2 linked regions of the Chloroflexus aurantiacus J-10-fl genome follow. The protein of the gene in region 2 interacts with the protein of the main gene of each other region in a pairwise test. Links are inferred from orthologs where the notes say so. Each region holds a gene or a part of one and is shown on either strand. Other genes may lie near its edges.

Evidence for each region.
Region 1: the proteins of def (region 2) and asd interact in binary tests that used the Escherichia coli proteins (3 or more experiments, as listed by UniProt). The link is inferred for Chloroflexus aurantiacus J-10-fl from one-to-one orthologs.

Annotation. Positions count from the first base shown.
Region 1 is NC_010175.1:273,210-281,152, reverse strand. What follows is about bases 2,414-5,410. They hold asd (aspartate-semialdehyde dehydrogenase), read left to right. Parts: upstream 2,414-3,385; coding sequence 3,386-4,435; downstream 4,436-5,410. Other genes in these bases: CAUR_RS01095 (hypothetical protein), read left to right, coding at 4,432-5,410; CAUR_RS01105 (hypothetical protein), read right to left, coding at 2,728-3,111; CAUR_RS01110 (expansin EXLX1 family cellulose-binding protein), read left to right, coding at 2,414-2,478. In the rest of the region: pepF (oligoendopeptidase F), read left to right, coding at 1-1,576; more of CAUR_RS01110, read left to right, coding at 1,702-2,413; more of CAUR_RS01095, read left to right, coding at 5,411-5,484; CAUR_RS01090 (response regulator), read right to left, coding at 5,567-5,986; CAUR_RS01085 (carotenoid biosynthesis protein), read left to right, coding at 7,100-7,943; CAUR_RS01080 (lysophospholipid acyltransferase family protein), read right to left, coding at 7,878-7,943.
Region 2 is NC_010175.1:4,150,268-4,155,727, forward strand. Bases 2,553-5,452 are described here. They hold def (peptide deformylase), read right to left. Parts: upstream 4,336-5,452; coding sequence 3,769-4,335; downstream 2,553-3,768. Other genes in these bases: CAUR_RS16255 (SDR family oxidoreductase), read right to left, coding at 2,553-2,553; CAUR_RS16260 (RpiB/LacA/LacB family sugar-phosphate isomerase), read right to left, coding at 2,711-3,145; CAUR_RS16265 (HD domain-containing protein), read right to left, coding at 3,173-3,724; CAUR_RS16275 (DMT family transporter), read left to right, coding at 4,557-5,452. Also shown: CAUR_RS16250 (HD domain-containing phosphohydrolase), read right to left, coding at 1-880; more of CAUR_RS16255, read right to left, coding at 1,702-2,552; more of CAUR_RS16275, read left to right, coding at 5,453-5,460. UniProt on the Escherichia coli protein: Removes the formyl group from the N-terminal Met of newly synthesized proteins. Requires at least a dipeptide for an efficient rate of reaction. N-terminal L-methionine is a prerequisite for activity but the enzyme has broad specificity at other positions.

The DNA of each region.
Region 1 (7,943 bases), 3.9 Mb from region 2 along the record:
GTTCTATACCGTTGACACCAATGACCGCGAAGCAAGTGCGATGCGTGATCGGGCAATTGGTTTGCAGGCACGCGCCAGTGCAGCCCTGGCATTTGGTGAACCGGAGTTGCTGGCCATCGGTGGTGATCAGTTGCTGGCGTGGGCCGAGCGTGATGAGCATCTGAACACCTACTACCACTATTTCGAGCGTCTGATTGCGCGGGCAGCTCATATTCGTTCAGCCGAGGTGGAAGAGTTGCTGGGACAGGTGCGTGATCCCTTCGCTGCCGCCAGTGCCGTACACGGCGTATTGGCCAATGCCGAGCTGCGTTTCCCACCGGCATACGATAGCAATGGGGAAGCCCACGAAATCACTCAGGGTACGATCAACGCATTAATTACGCATCCAGATCGTACACTCCGCAAGAATGCCTGGGAAGGCTATGCCGATGCCCACATTGCGGTTGAAAATACGATGGCCCAGTGTCTGGCTGCCGGGGTGAAGCAGAATGTTTTCATTGCCCGTGCTCGTCGTTACGCTTCGGCTCTGGAAGCTGCCTTGAAACCGAATTTTATTCCGCTCGAAGTCTTCCATAACCTGATTGCGACCTTCGAGCGTCATTTGCCGATCTGGCACCGCTACTGGCGAGTCCGACGGGCAGCGCTGGGGGTTGATGAGTTACACGTCTACGATACCAAAGCTCCCCTGGCGACACCGCTGGTTGTGCCCTACGAGCAGGCCGTCGATTGGATCTGCGAGGGTATGGCGCCACTGGGGCAGGAATACGTCCAGATTATGCGGCGTGGTCTGCGTGAACAGCGCTGGGTCGATGTCTACCCAAATCGTGGTAAGCGGGCCGGTGCCTTCTCGACGGGTGCGCCCGGCACTCACCCGTTTATCATGATGTCGTACAACGATGACATCTTCGGTCTCAGTACCCTGGCCCACGAATTAGGCCATTCGATGCATTCGTACTATACCCGACGCACTCAGCCCGTGATCTACACAAATTACGGCCTCTTTCTGGCTGAAGTTGCTTCAAACTTCAATCAGGCACTGGTGCGTGATTATCTCTTCAAGACTTTAACTGACCGTAATGCGCAAATTGCCATTATCGAAGAGGCCATGTCCAATTTTCACCGTTACTTCTTCATCATGCCGACGCTGGCACGCTTTGAGCTGGCGATCCATCAGCGCGCCGAACGTGGTCAACCCTTGACTGCTACCATCTTTAACGACCTGATGGCCGATCTCTTCGCCGAGGGCTACGGTACCGAGGTAGTCGTTGATCGAGCACGGGTCGGGAATACCTGGGCCCAATTCTCAACCCATTTGTACGCCAATTTCTACGTCTACCAGTACGCAACCGGCATTGCCGGTGCGCATGCGCTGGCTGCACCGATTATTGCCGGCGAGGCTGGAGCTGCCGAGCGTTACATCAACGAGTTTTTGAAAGCCGGTGGCTCGCGCTTCCCGCTCGATATTTTACGGCGGGCTGGTGTTGATCTGGCTTCCCCTGAACCGGTTGAACGTACCTTTGCCGTAATGGCTTCGTATGTTGATCGGTTAGAGCAACTGGTAGCGAGTGCTGACTAAACTGACACGTGAAGAGGTAGCCAACCCGCAGAGACGAAGCATGGTTTTGTCTCTGCGGTAGACGGTGACTTCTATCCGATGCTCCTCAGCACACTGGTCATGGGAGGGGTTGAAAGAGGTTCTGCATGCAATGGTCTGCCGGAAGGTTACAGATCGCTCTCGTAATCTGCCTGACAGGGTTTTTCTGGCTTATTGCCAACCCAGTCTTTACCCAACCTCCGTATCGTGTTCATCTGCCTTTAGTGGTACGTCCGGCCCAAAATCCACTGCTGAGCGGTGAAGCTACCTTCTATCTCGAAGCCGATGGCAGCGGGAGTTGTCTATTTGATCCCATTCCAGGCGATAAGATGGTTGCCGCGATCAGCTACCTCAATTACGGAAATGCCGATTACTGCGGTGCGTATGTTGAGGTCTTCGGGCCGCAAGGTAGTGTCGTGGTACGGATTGTTGATATGTGCCCGGACAACCCCGGTTGTGGGCAAAACCATCTCGATCTCAGCCCCGAAGCCTTTGATCGCATTGCCCCACGCGCCTGGGGAAGAGTTCCGATCACCTGGCGTGTGATCAGTCCACCACTTAGCGGGCCGGTGCAATTTCATCTTAAGGATGGCAGTAATCCGTGGTGGCTGGCATTTCAGGTTCGCCATCATCGTAATCCGATTGCCCGCATGGAATATCGTACACCCCAGGGACAATGGGTACAACTGAACCGAACCACATACAACTATTTCATCAGACAGTGTCAGTGTGCCAATGGCGAACTCGGCCCCTTTACCCTACGCATAACTGACATCTACGGTAATGTACTGACCGAGACGGTACAGTTTACGACGCTATCACGGAGCAGTAATTCGCCAGGTGAACTGGTGAGCGGGACGGGTCAGTTTCCTTACGGGCCGTAGGTTACAGACTATGCCTCATCCTCTGCTGATCGCTGGAGACAATATGTCGTATGGGAATGCAGATAAGAACAACACCTTTACCTTATCGGTAAGAGGTGTTGAACTGTTTTCTTCATCTGTCGGATGTGAATAGTGTTACCGTCCAACGTGTGGCTGGGCAAAGCTATGGTCAAACCAGAATTTGCTCAGCTCTGCATTCCCATTCAGGAAGGGGTGCAGAGGGATGTATGAACTGCCCCTGCTGTGCTGTCAGACAAACTCAAACCGTTCCAGCTCACTGCGTCGAAATGAAGCATAAACTGACAGATCACGAATGGTACGCTGAATCATATCACGCTCGATAGGATCATTGTAACTACGGACAAGACGCCGAATTGCCTCGTGCCATTCCGGCGGCGGTGTGTATCGATACACGGGTTGACCACCTGTGACCTGGGCTACTGACAGGAAGCCGGCAGCAGTCAGGTCTTCAAGCGCCTGCTCTACACTCCAAATATCACGGAAGAGCCGCTCGGCAATTGCGGCTGCGGTCAATTCACAGCGTGGATGCTCATGGAACATCAGGAGCATGTGCAGCTTGGTTGGTGTGTCGAGCACCTGCTCTAGCAAGCGTTGGACGAGTGGGTCGATCATAGTGCTGCTCCCTCCTTTGTGATCGACAATGATCACGTATTACACTACCTGACGAACGACTCCTGCGTCGTGGGAGGAGCATGAAACGGGGCAAAAATGAAAAATGTTTCAGGTATCACGGAAATTATACATCATCGTTTGGTAAAATGCCATACCTTTGCCGACTTTTTTCACAACTTTGGTGAGCAAATTACAACAGATTTTGTTGTGTATGCAACTGTTCAGAAGCGGGTATAATGTGGGGTGACAATGTGCTATCGCCAGGAGGTTACAGATGGCAACAATTCCGGTTGCAGTGCTTGGTGCCACCGGTGCAGTGGGCCAGCGCTTTATTCAATTACTCGAAGGACATCCATTGTTTCAGGTTGTTGCATTGACCGGTAGCGAGCGCAGTGCAGGGAAGAAATATCACGAAGTGTGCCGATGGGTACTCGACACCCCGATGCCGGCAGCCGTCGCCAATCTCACCGTGCTCGATGCCGATGCCGATCTACCGGCTCAGCTCGTCTTTTCTGCTCTCCCCAGCACGGTCGCCGGCCCGATTGAACAGCGTCTGGCAGCAGCCGGGCATATTGTCTGCTCCAATGCTTCGAATCATCGCATGGAGCCGGATGTACCTCTGATTATTCCTGAAGTGAATCCCGATCATCTGGCCCTGATTCCGGTACAGCGCCGGCGCCGTGGTTGGTCAGGGGCGATTGTGACCAATCCTAACTGTACGTCCACGCCGGCAACGATGGTCTTACGCCCACTGCTTGATACGTTTGGCGTGCGGCGGATGCTGTTGGTAAGTATGCAGGCTCTCTCTGGTGCAGGCTATCCGGGTGTGCCCAGCTACGATGTGGTTGACAATGTCATCCCCTATATCGGTGGGGAAGAGCCAAAACTGGAAATTGAACCTCAAAAGATGCTCGGTCGGTTAGAGGGGGAGACGATTGTGCCGGCTGGGTTCACGACCTCAGCCCATTGCAATCGGGTACCGGTGTTAGAGGGACATCTGGTCTGTCTCTCAATTGAGCTGGAGCGCAAAGCTGATCCGGCAGAGATTGCGACGGTGCTAAGTAATTTCCGTGCTCTACCCCAGGAATTGCGGCTGCCTACCGCACCAGAGCAACCGATTATCGTGCGCCACGAGCCGGATCGGCCACAGCCACGCCGTGATCGCGATGCCGGACGTGGTATGGCAACGGTTGTGGGCCGCATCCGTCCATGCTCATTGTTCGATATCAAGCTGATTGCACTGAGTCACAATACAATTCGTGGCGCCGCCGGTGCCTCTATTCTCAATGCCGAATTGATGCACGCACAGGGGTGGCTGGCATGAGTGCCTGGGCAACGATTGCTGATCTGACCGAAGATCGCGTCATTTATCGCGATTTACAACCTTGCGATGCCAGCTTGCCCGGCTTGCCGGCACTGCGCACGCTTCTCGGCTTACCTGCCAATGCAACGCCGCGGAAGCGTGATACGGCGTATGCGCGGGTCATTCTGGCACTGGCACGTGCTGCTCAGGCGTTGCGGAATGGGCCACCGCTGACACACGTTGTTGTGATCGGGGATACCGAGAATGATCGACTCTTGACCCTGCACCTCCAGGCGCTTGCCGAGGTCGCTGCATATGGCTTCATCGGTGTTGATCGCCCGGTTGCACCGGCGACGCTCGATTGGGAGGGCGTGGTGGCAACAGCGACCCGTTGGGCGCTTGTGCACGAGTGGGCAGCCACGTTGACGGCTCGTGGGGTTCCGTGGGCGCAGACTGCGGTGTTAATCGATATCGATAAGACCTTGCTGGGGCCACGTGGGCGTTCTGACGGAGCGATTGACGATGCACGGGCTGAAGCGGCCCTGATCGTAGCAACGGATTTATTAGGGGATCGGTTTGATCGCACCGTTTTTCGTCAATACTACACCACTTTGTGTCGCCGCGAATGGCACGCAATTACGCTCGATAATCAAGACTATACCGTGGCGATGGCTCTCTTCGCCACAGTTGATGTGTTCGATCTACCGGCAATTGAAGTGCAATTAGCAGCCGGGCTATCACCAACGCTGCTCGAATTGCTGATCGCTGCTCAGCAGGTGCCGGTTGAGTTGCAGGCATTACGCCGGCAATTGATCGAGCAGATTGAGGCCGGTAACCCTACACCGTTCACCCAGTTTCGACGGGCTGAACTGGTCACGACCGCGGCGCGTATGGCAGATGGACGGTTGACGTTGAGTAATGAGCTGTTTACGCTGGGACGACGGCTACAGGCGCAGGGTGCTCTCTTAATGGCCGCCTCGGATAAACCGGCTGAATCTGCGTTACCCTCTCCTGAACAACAGACCGCCGGTCTGCTGCCGCTTCACCGGACACCTGCACTGCTGGATTGAGATGTAACGGGGCAACCGCCAGGGTTGCCCCGATGAGCGCTATTGAGCCTTTTGCGAGGTTGCAGGTAGTTGGTGACGGAAACTAACCGTTAATAATCCGTTCTCGCATTTGTTTACTGCCAGGCAGAAGTTGCTTAATGTTCTCGATCAGTTCATCGATAAAGAAGGGCTTGGTCATGTAGCTATCAATAGCAGCTTCCTTCACAGCCTCGCGAACTTCTGCTGAATCGTAGGCGGTAACCATGAGGGTTGCCGGATAATAGCCTCGTTCACGCAACGTCTTGACTAATCGCACACCATTCATGCCCCGCAGATTGTAATCGCTGATTAGCAAGTCGAATGGCTGCGCCTCCCAGCGTTCGAGTGCTTCTTCCGCACTGAGAACCGACTCAAACTCGTAGGGCGTATTAATGCTGCGCATTGCCAGTTCAATAATCCGCCCGATATTATTATCATCCTCAACGAGGAGAATCCGCACCGGATGACCATTTGTGTTAACCATGAGACACCCCCTGACCCCTACCCTGCGCCGTTGCAAAGGTTGTCAGTTGAGAGGTGGCGCCGGTGACAATAGTACTTTTCTCCTAAATTCAGTTTAGCACAAATGGTACCTAAACACAATAACAGTTTTGTCAAGAAATAGCTGTTCAGGATGAGGAATAAAGCAGAAAATTCATAAGTAGTTTGTTGCTTTGTCGAACGTATCTCGTAAAACTGTGCCGTGGTAATACTTTGTTGTGGCATATAACATGTGTGCCACTCGTGGAGCAGGCTGGATGCCTGCTCCTCAGCCTTCCTCCGCTCTCATTTGGTGACGGTGGTACGGGTGATGGAAGCGTTCGGGTGGGAATCCCACCCCTCGGAAAGGGTCAAATGCCATCATTGGACTGATGAATAACGATTATCAGTAGTATCAATTTCAAAAAACGGCTATGAGAAGGCATCTCATTCATCCCTGACCGACTCTATGATTGCGACGAGCACCTACCGCATCCCCGTGACCAGCAGGGTCAACGGCGTGCCACGCGTTTGATCATGAGCGCGGCTGCTGCGGCAGCCATGCTGCCGCACTCCAAACGCCGCGACACGGGCATGACGAGCGGGCAAGGCACCCAATTCAGCGTGCGATGGCACTGGAGATCGTCGTCAGCCCTCCTCGCTGCCATACCAGCAGCCTGGCAGCAGAATAAGCTGACGTTAGCGATTGGCAAGTGTTCATGCGCTTGGGCGACCATCTGGGAGCACGACTGCACAGCTTTTGTGAAATAAGTTCTAGTATCAATGAAGGTGTGATATTACGTGGCATGCGAAGCGGATAAGGGTTCATCAGTGAGTGTGCTTTGGGTTTGCGTCGTACCGGGTATCTGCCCGTCAATCACGTGGAAAAGGTACTAAGCAAATTCTCATTTTCAATGACCTTCTAACGTTAGCGCTGGAATCTATCTGTCTGGCCGTGACTCTGCTATTCTCAGGCTCTGGCCGGTTCATTAGTCGCTGTCTTCACCGTCAGATTTCAATATAACGCCATGGCTTTGACAGGCCATGAAAGCGAATCTATAATCAACTATAGGGGCTACCGAATGGTATGACCCATTTATCAGGGATATACTACTCTATGTTTTCCGATCAGTCTATACTACAGAATTTGCGTCGTGCTGTTGTCACGCTCTTTGCTGTCTACCTTTTCATTTATCCCTTTGCAATCGTGTTGGTGGCCCTTGATAAGGTGCCGGTCTGGGGAACGTGGATGGGAGGAGCGCTGCTTATTTTGCAAGGCACGCTCATGGGATTCTGGTTGACGGTTCGTTATCGGTGGTGGGGGGCGATTGCTGCTGGTCTGATCCTGGTCGTATCCTGGGCGGTTGAGCATGTGGGGGCAACCACAGGCTTCCCTTTTGGTAGCTATTCGTACACCGATGTGCTGCAACCACAAATTTTTGGCGTGGTGCCACTGGCAATCCCGTTTGCCTGGCTCTTGATCGTGGTTGCGGCAGTTGGTGTGGCCGAGCGCATCGGCCACCGCGATGGTAAGCCGGTCAATGATCATCAGCTTAATCCAACTCGCGTGCTGACGGCGGCATCATTCGCGTTGTTACTTGACGTAACTATTGAGCCGTTTGCCGTCTATATCAACCGTTACTGGGTCTGGTCAAGCGCAGAGGGTGGAGTCTATTACGGCATTCCGGCTTCCAACTTTATCGCGTGGTGGGTGACGAGTCTGATCCTGTCGTGGGTGTTGCTCCATCAGCGACGATCAGCCGCTCGCCGTGGTCATACGCCACAGCCGTTTATGATCTGGCTGCCACCAGTGCTCTACCTGACCAATCTGACGATGTTTGTCGTAGTCAATCTTGCCCGTGGTCAGGTCTTGCCCGCCCTGATTGGTGGTTTGATTATGATCGTGCTCGCAGGCGATTGGCTGCTACCGCGGCTGGCCCGTCGTCTCCGCCGCGTCGCCG
Region 2 (5,460 bases):
CCAGGGCAAAGATACGGGCCGCGAGTGGAATCTGTTCACCGCGCAAGCCTCGTGGGTAGCCGGTACCATCCCATTTTTCATGATGGCAATATGGAATGTCCAGGGCGGGGCGCAGGTAAGCGATTGGGTAGAGTAACTCGTAGGCATAGGTTGTGTGGCGACGCATAATCTCCCATTCTTCTTCGGTTAGTGGTCCTGGTTTGTGCAAAATGGCGTCTGGTACGCCAATTTTGCCAATATCATGGAGCATCGCCCCGCGCCACATATTGATCTGCTCTTCTGGAGGAATATTGAGTGCCTGCGCCACAGCCAGCGTAAGTTGAGCGACTCGTTGTGAATGTCCCTCTGTCTCTTTGTCCCGGAGATCGAGGGCACGTGACCAGCCGATCAGCGTTTGATCATACGCTTCGGCAATCGCCTGGGCTGCCTGCCGGGCTTGCTCGGTCAGGAGACGCTCCTGAGCTGCTGCGCGCTCGCGCTCTTCAATTAATCGGCGGTAGCGGTTGATCCGCTGCATCGTGCGCACCCGCAGGCGCAACTCGCTCAATTCGACCGGCTTGGATAAAAACTCATCAGCCCCGGCTTTTACCCCTTCCAGCCGCGAAGCCCGATCATCAAGCGCAGTAATCATAATAATGGGAACTTCAGCCGTCAGCGGATCTTCACGCAACATGCGGCAGACACTGAACCCATCGAGATCGGGCATCATGACATCAAGCAGGATGAGATCGGGTAACTCGGACCTGGCAGCCGCAATGCCGATTTGCCCTGATGCTGCGGTGCGGACGACACAGCGTTCACGTTTGAGCAGGCTACTTAGAATATCACGCACGTTAGGGTCATCGTCGATGACCAACACATTATAGGGTTGATTTTGCATAGGCTATGATGCTTTCCGGCTTAACGGATGTCGCTGCGATGTTTATTGTAGCATGGCGTGACGTGGTATATCGGGTTCAAATCGTACTGATAAAATTTCGGCACAACCACATCTGTAAATATATATAGCCTGGCTGTGTTCAGTGACGACATCGTAAAGCGATTGCTCGATCATCACACATTTTGAACTTCACGGTAAAAATCCTTTACTCATTTTAGACCAGTACAATTACTATCATATTACCAAAGCCATCACGCTTTTTGTTGATAGTTCCATATCAAACAGTTTGCAAGCGGAGTGTAAGGGGGAAGACTGCGATATTAGACACCATCGCATCAACAGGCAGACAACAGCGTAACTCCCGCTTCAGGCTGTGTACCGAAAACGGGTGGCCTACGCTCATCCATACACCACTGCCGCTCTGTGTAATATCAAATCTGGTTTGCTAAAAGCCATCGCTTGTGAGTGCCCCATCACGCTGGCAGTGATCGCGACGACGGAGAACAGCATCGCCCCTATACACACCGTGGTATCACGTGCCGGCGTGGATACGGTGTTCAGGTCGGATTGCCCGTGACGCATCGTTTGGCGTGGGGAAGCCACGCTTCCCCATCCGCCGCACGCACTGGCAGGCGTGGGTCGCAGGGTGTACCGTTGCCCCAATTGTTGAAACGTCGTTGAATCGCCTGATCGTCGGGCGTCTGGGCTAAGGTGAACAACATTCGTATGAGTGAAGGCAATCCTTCACCCACCCGTTATTCTGTGCGCTATTGCCGCGATCTGGTAATCTGCGCAATATCGTGCGGTCTAATGCGATCCCATCAGGCTGCTACCTTCTCGCGCACCAGTTGTTCGCTAAACTCCCATAACCTCTTCGCCAGGGCTGCACCTTGCGCTGCGGCTGATGGTTTGACAGGCTTCTTGCGCACAAAATACTGCCCACTGATCTCAGCAACTTCTGGTGATGAAGCCAGGTAAATCGAGGTCGCTGCTCCATGTTCCGGCGAGAGCATGAAGGGGCGAGCAAGGCGGAAGAAGAAGGCAAACAGGCCACGGGAGTCGGCGGCAAAATTGGTAGCGACTGCGCCGGGGTGCAGGCTGTTTGCAGTCACCCCACTGCCCTGCAAGCGACGGGCCAGTTCGTTTGTGAACAGAATGTTGCACAGCTTGGAGTCACTGTAAGCCTGGGCAATGTTGGGGCGCTGGGGAGAAGCGATCTGTGGGATTGCGATTCTGCCGGCGACATGCGCGAAAGAAGAAACGTTGATAATACGGGCCGGCGCACTGGCGATAATCCGTTCGAGCAACAGGTTGGTGAGCAGGAAGGGTGCCAGATGATTAACGGCAAAGGTCATTTCGTAACCGTCGGCGCTGGCCAGGGGTTCTGATACAAACAGACCGGCATTGTTAACCAGGACATCGATCCGTGGGCAGCGCTCCAGAATGTCACCGGCAGCACGGCGTACTGATGCCAGTGAGGCAAAATCGGCCAGTACTAGCTCTGGTTCTGGTGCTCCTTTAGCTTCTTGCATGATCCGTTGCCGGGCCGCTTCACCCTTGCTCTGCGAACGGCAAACCATGATCACGCGCGCTCCCATCGCGGCAAGCTCGCGTGCCGTAACGTAACCAATACCCGAATTAGCACCGGTGACAATCACCGTCTTGCCTTGCATTATCTGCTCCATCGTTACTTGCCTCATTCATACAAAAACCCCGGTACATCAACCGGGGTCTTCTCGTGTCACGTACATCCTTTTGTACTATACCACAGGTACAGGCGCTACTTGTCTGATCATGGTTCTCAGGACAAGGGTGAAGCGCAAAGTGGGTTTATAGCTTATCGAAGGCGCGCAACCGGTCAATAGTGACCTGTTCCTCTGGTGGGCATTCGGTGGCGAACCAGGCGTCGAGAATTTCGCGCACCAGTTCAGGCGTTGTGGTACGCAGACTCAGTGCCAGCACATTCGCATCGTTCCATTTTCGCGCTCCTGCTGCCGTTTGTGCATCGTGACAGAGGGCTGCACGGATACCGGGCACTTTGTTGGCGGCGATACTTACACCGGTACCGGTGTAGCAGCACACAATACCCTGATCGGCCTGCCCGGTGGCCACAGCTTCGCCAACTGCCCGTCCAACATCGGGCCATGGGTCTGATGTACCGGCAAGTGGTCCAAACAAGATCACGTCATGACCACGCTGTTTGAGTTCGGTGATAAGCGCATCGGTCATGTAAGTCCGTTCATCACTCCCTACAGCAATCCGCATACGACATCCTTTCCAACTGTATGGCTCTCACCGTCCCGGCATTGGGGAGGATGCTCCATACTGTTCAATCCTGTTTCGGAGTCGTGCAGCCAGATGTGGACTGGCCGAACCGAGGGCGGCGAGAATGAGTTCAGCTTCAGCACGATACGCAGCGATCCGTTCCGCCGACCAATGGTCAGGAGGTGGTGTTGATAGATTACTGATCCGGTCGGCCAGCTTCACCAGCCAGACTTCGTGCGGTTGTTGCTTGATACGGCGCAGGCTGTCGGCCATCCGTTCGGCCTGGGGGAGAGTCAGGTCTTTTGTAAGCGCCCGCACTCCTGCCGTGATTGCCGAACCGAAGAGCTGAGACAACTGCGCCTCGTCAGTATCAGTATCCTCAAGCACATCGTGCAAAAGCGCACAACAAAGCGCCAGCGTTGTGTCGTGCCCTGGCTCAATCATCAGCGTTGTCGCCACTTCCAGGGCAACGTCGCATAGATGCACGAGGTACGGCCAGGTACTGCCAGGGCGCACCTGGCCATTGTGAGCCTGGGCAGCAAAGAAGAGTGCAGCCTGTACCAGATCAGGTGTTTGCATACCGGTTCAGATCAGGCCAGATGTCACGTGACGCACTACCATGGCTACGGAGCCTGGTCAACCGGTTGTGCGTCACGCTCCTTCGTAATATCGCGCAACGTGCTGAGATCACGGATCCGTTCCGTGAAGAGAATCCCGTTGAGATGATCAACTTCGTGCTGAATGGCCCAGCCCAATAGATCACCGGCGCGGCGCAAGCGATGGTGTTTGCCGTTCAAATCCTGAAACTCAACTGTTACCCAGGTCTGACGCGGCACCATCCCGTACCAGCCGGGCAGACTGAGACACCCTTCGTCGCGCATGACCTCTTCCCCGCTCATCTTGACAATGCGCGGGTTAATCAACACGTATGGTTCGGCTGGTGCCACTTCAACCACACTGCCGTCGGCACGCTCCTCATATTCGGCAGGGATTTCAATAATACAAAGCTGGATGGGAATGCCAATTTGGGGCGCGGCCAGCCCGACTCCGTGAGCAGCGCGCATGGTTTCAAACATGTCGGCCACCAGTTGCTTGAGATTGCGATCTGGCAACTTGACCGGGCGACATTGCATCTTGAGGATCTTGCGATCCTCAGCATCATCAATCCGCAAAATACGTCGAATAGCCATATGATGTGTGTTCCTTGCCCGTAGGCTTCAATCAGTTACTTCTGCCATTCTACGACAGCGTGAGGTTTGCGGCAAGGTTTCCAGATGGTGGGATGAAAGAGGGAATTACTTGCATCCTCACTCCTTTGACAAGCCAAATATCCGTCTGGAGATGCTGGTCATGACAGATATATTTGTGGTACCTTACCCACGTAAGCTGCATCTCTGGAAGCCGAGGATGTATGACAACTACTACCACCCGCGTTGAACAGCCGGTTTTGTTTGCCGGTTTGACCCCAACCGATCTGACAATGTTACTTGTCGTGTTGATCTGGGGTGCTAATTTTAGCATTGTGAAGGCTGCGTTAACCGAAATCCCCCCGCTGGTGTTTGCGACGTTACGCTTTACGAGTGCGAGTGTGCTTTTAGTGGGCTTTATGTTTTGGCGTGAAGGGAAGCGAGCACTCCCTGATCGGCGCACGTTCTGGAAGTTGACCTGGATTGGTGTGGTCGGCAATACAATCTATCAGGCGCTCTTCACGTATAGTTTGACCATGACCACGGCAGCGAACGGTTCGCTGATTATTGCTACAACGCCGGCGCTGGTTGCTTTGGCGGCAGCGTTGCTCGGTATTGAGCGGATCCGTCGCGTTATGGCAGTTGGGATTGCGCTGGCGATTAGCGGGGTGGCGTTGGTGGTGGCCGAACGTGGTCTGAGTCTCGGTGGTCAGGGATTGCTGGGTGATCTACTGATGCTCGGTGCTGCATTCTGCTGGATGATGTACACCCTCGGCGTCCGTACTCTCGGTCAGGGTCTATCTCCACTGGCTATCACAACCTGGACGATGGTAACCGGTGTGCCGGGCATGATCTTGATTAGCCTGCCGGATTGGTCAACAGTTGTCTGGGATCAGGTGAGCCTGCAAGCGTGGCTTGCACTGGCATATTCGACGTTACTGGCACTGGTGCTGGCCTATGTCCTTTGGAATAACAGTGTGCGTGTGGCCGGCAGTGCACGCACGGCGATCTACGGCTGCGCCATTCCGCTCGTAGCAACCCTTATTGCCTGGCCGCTCATCGGTGAACAGCCGACATGGGTGCAGGGTATTGGTGGCTTGCTGATCGTCAGCGGGGTCTTGCTGACCC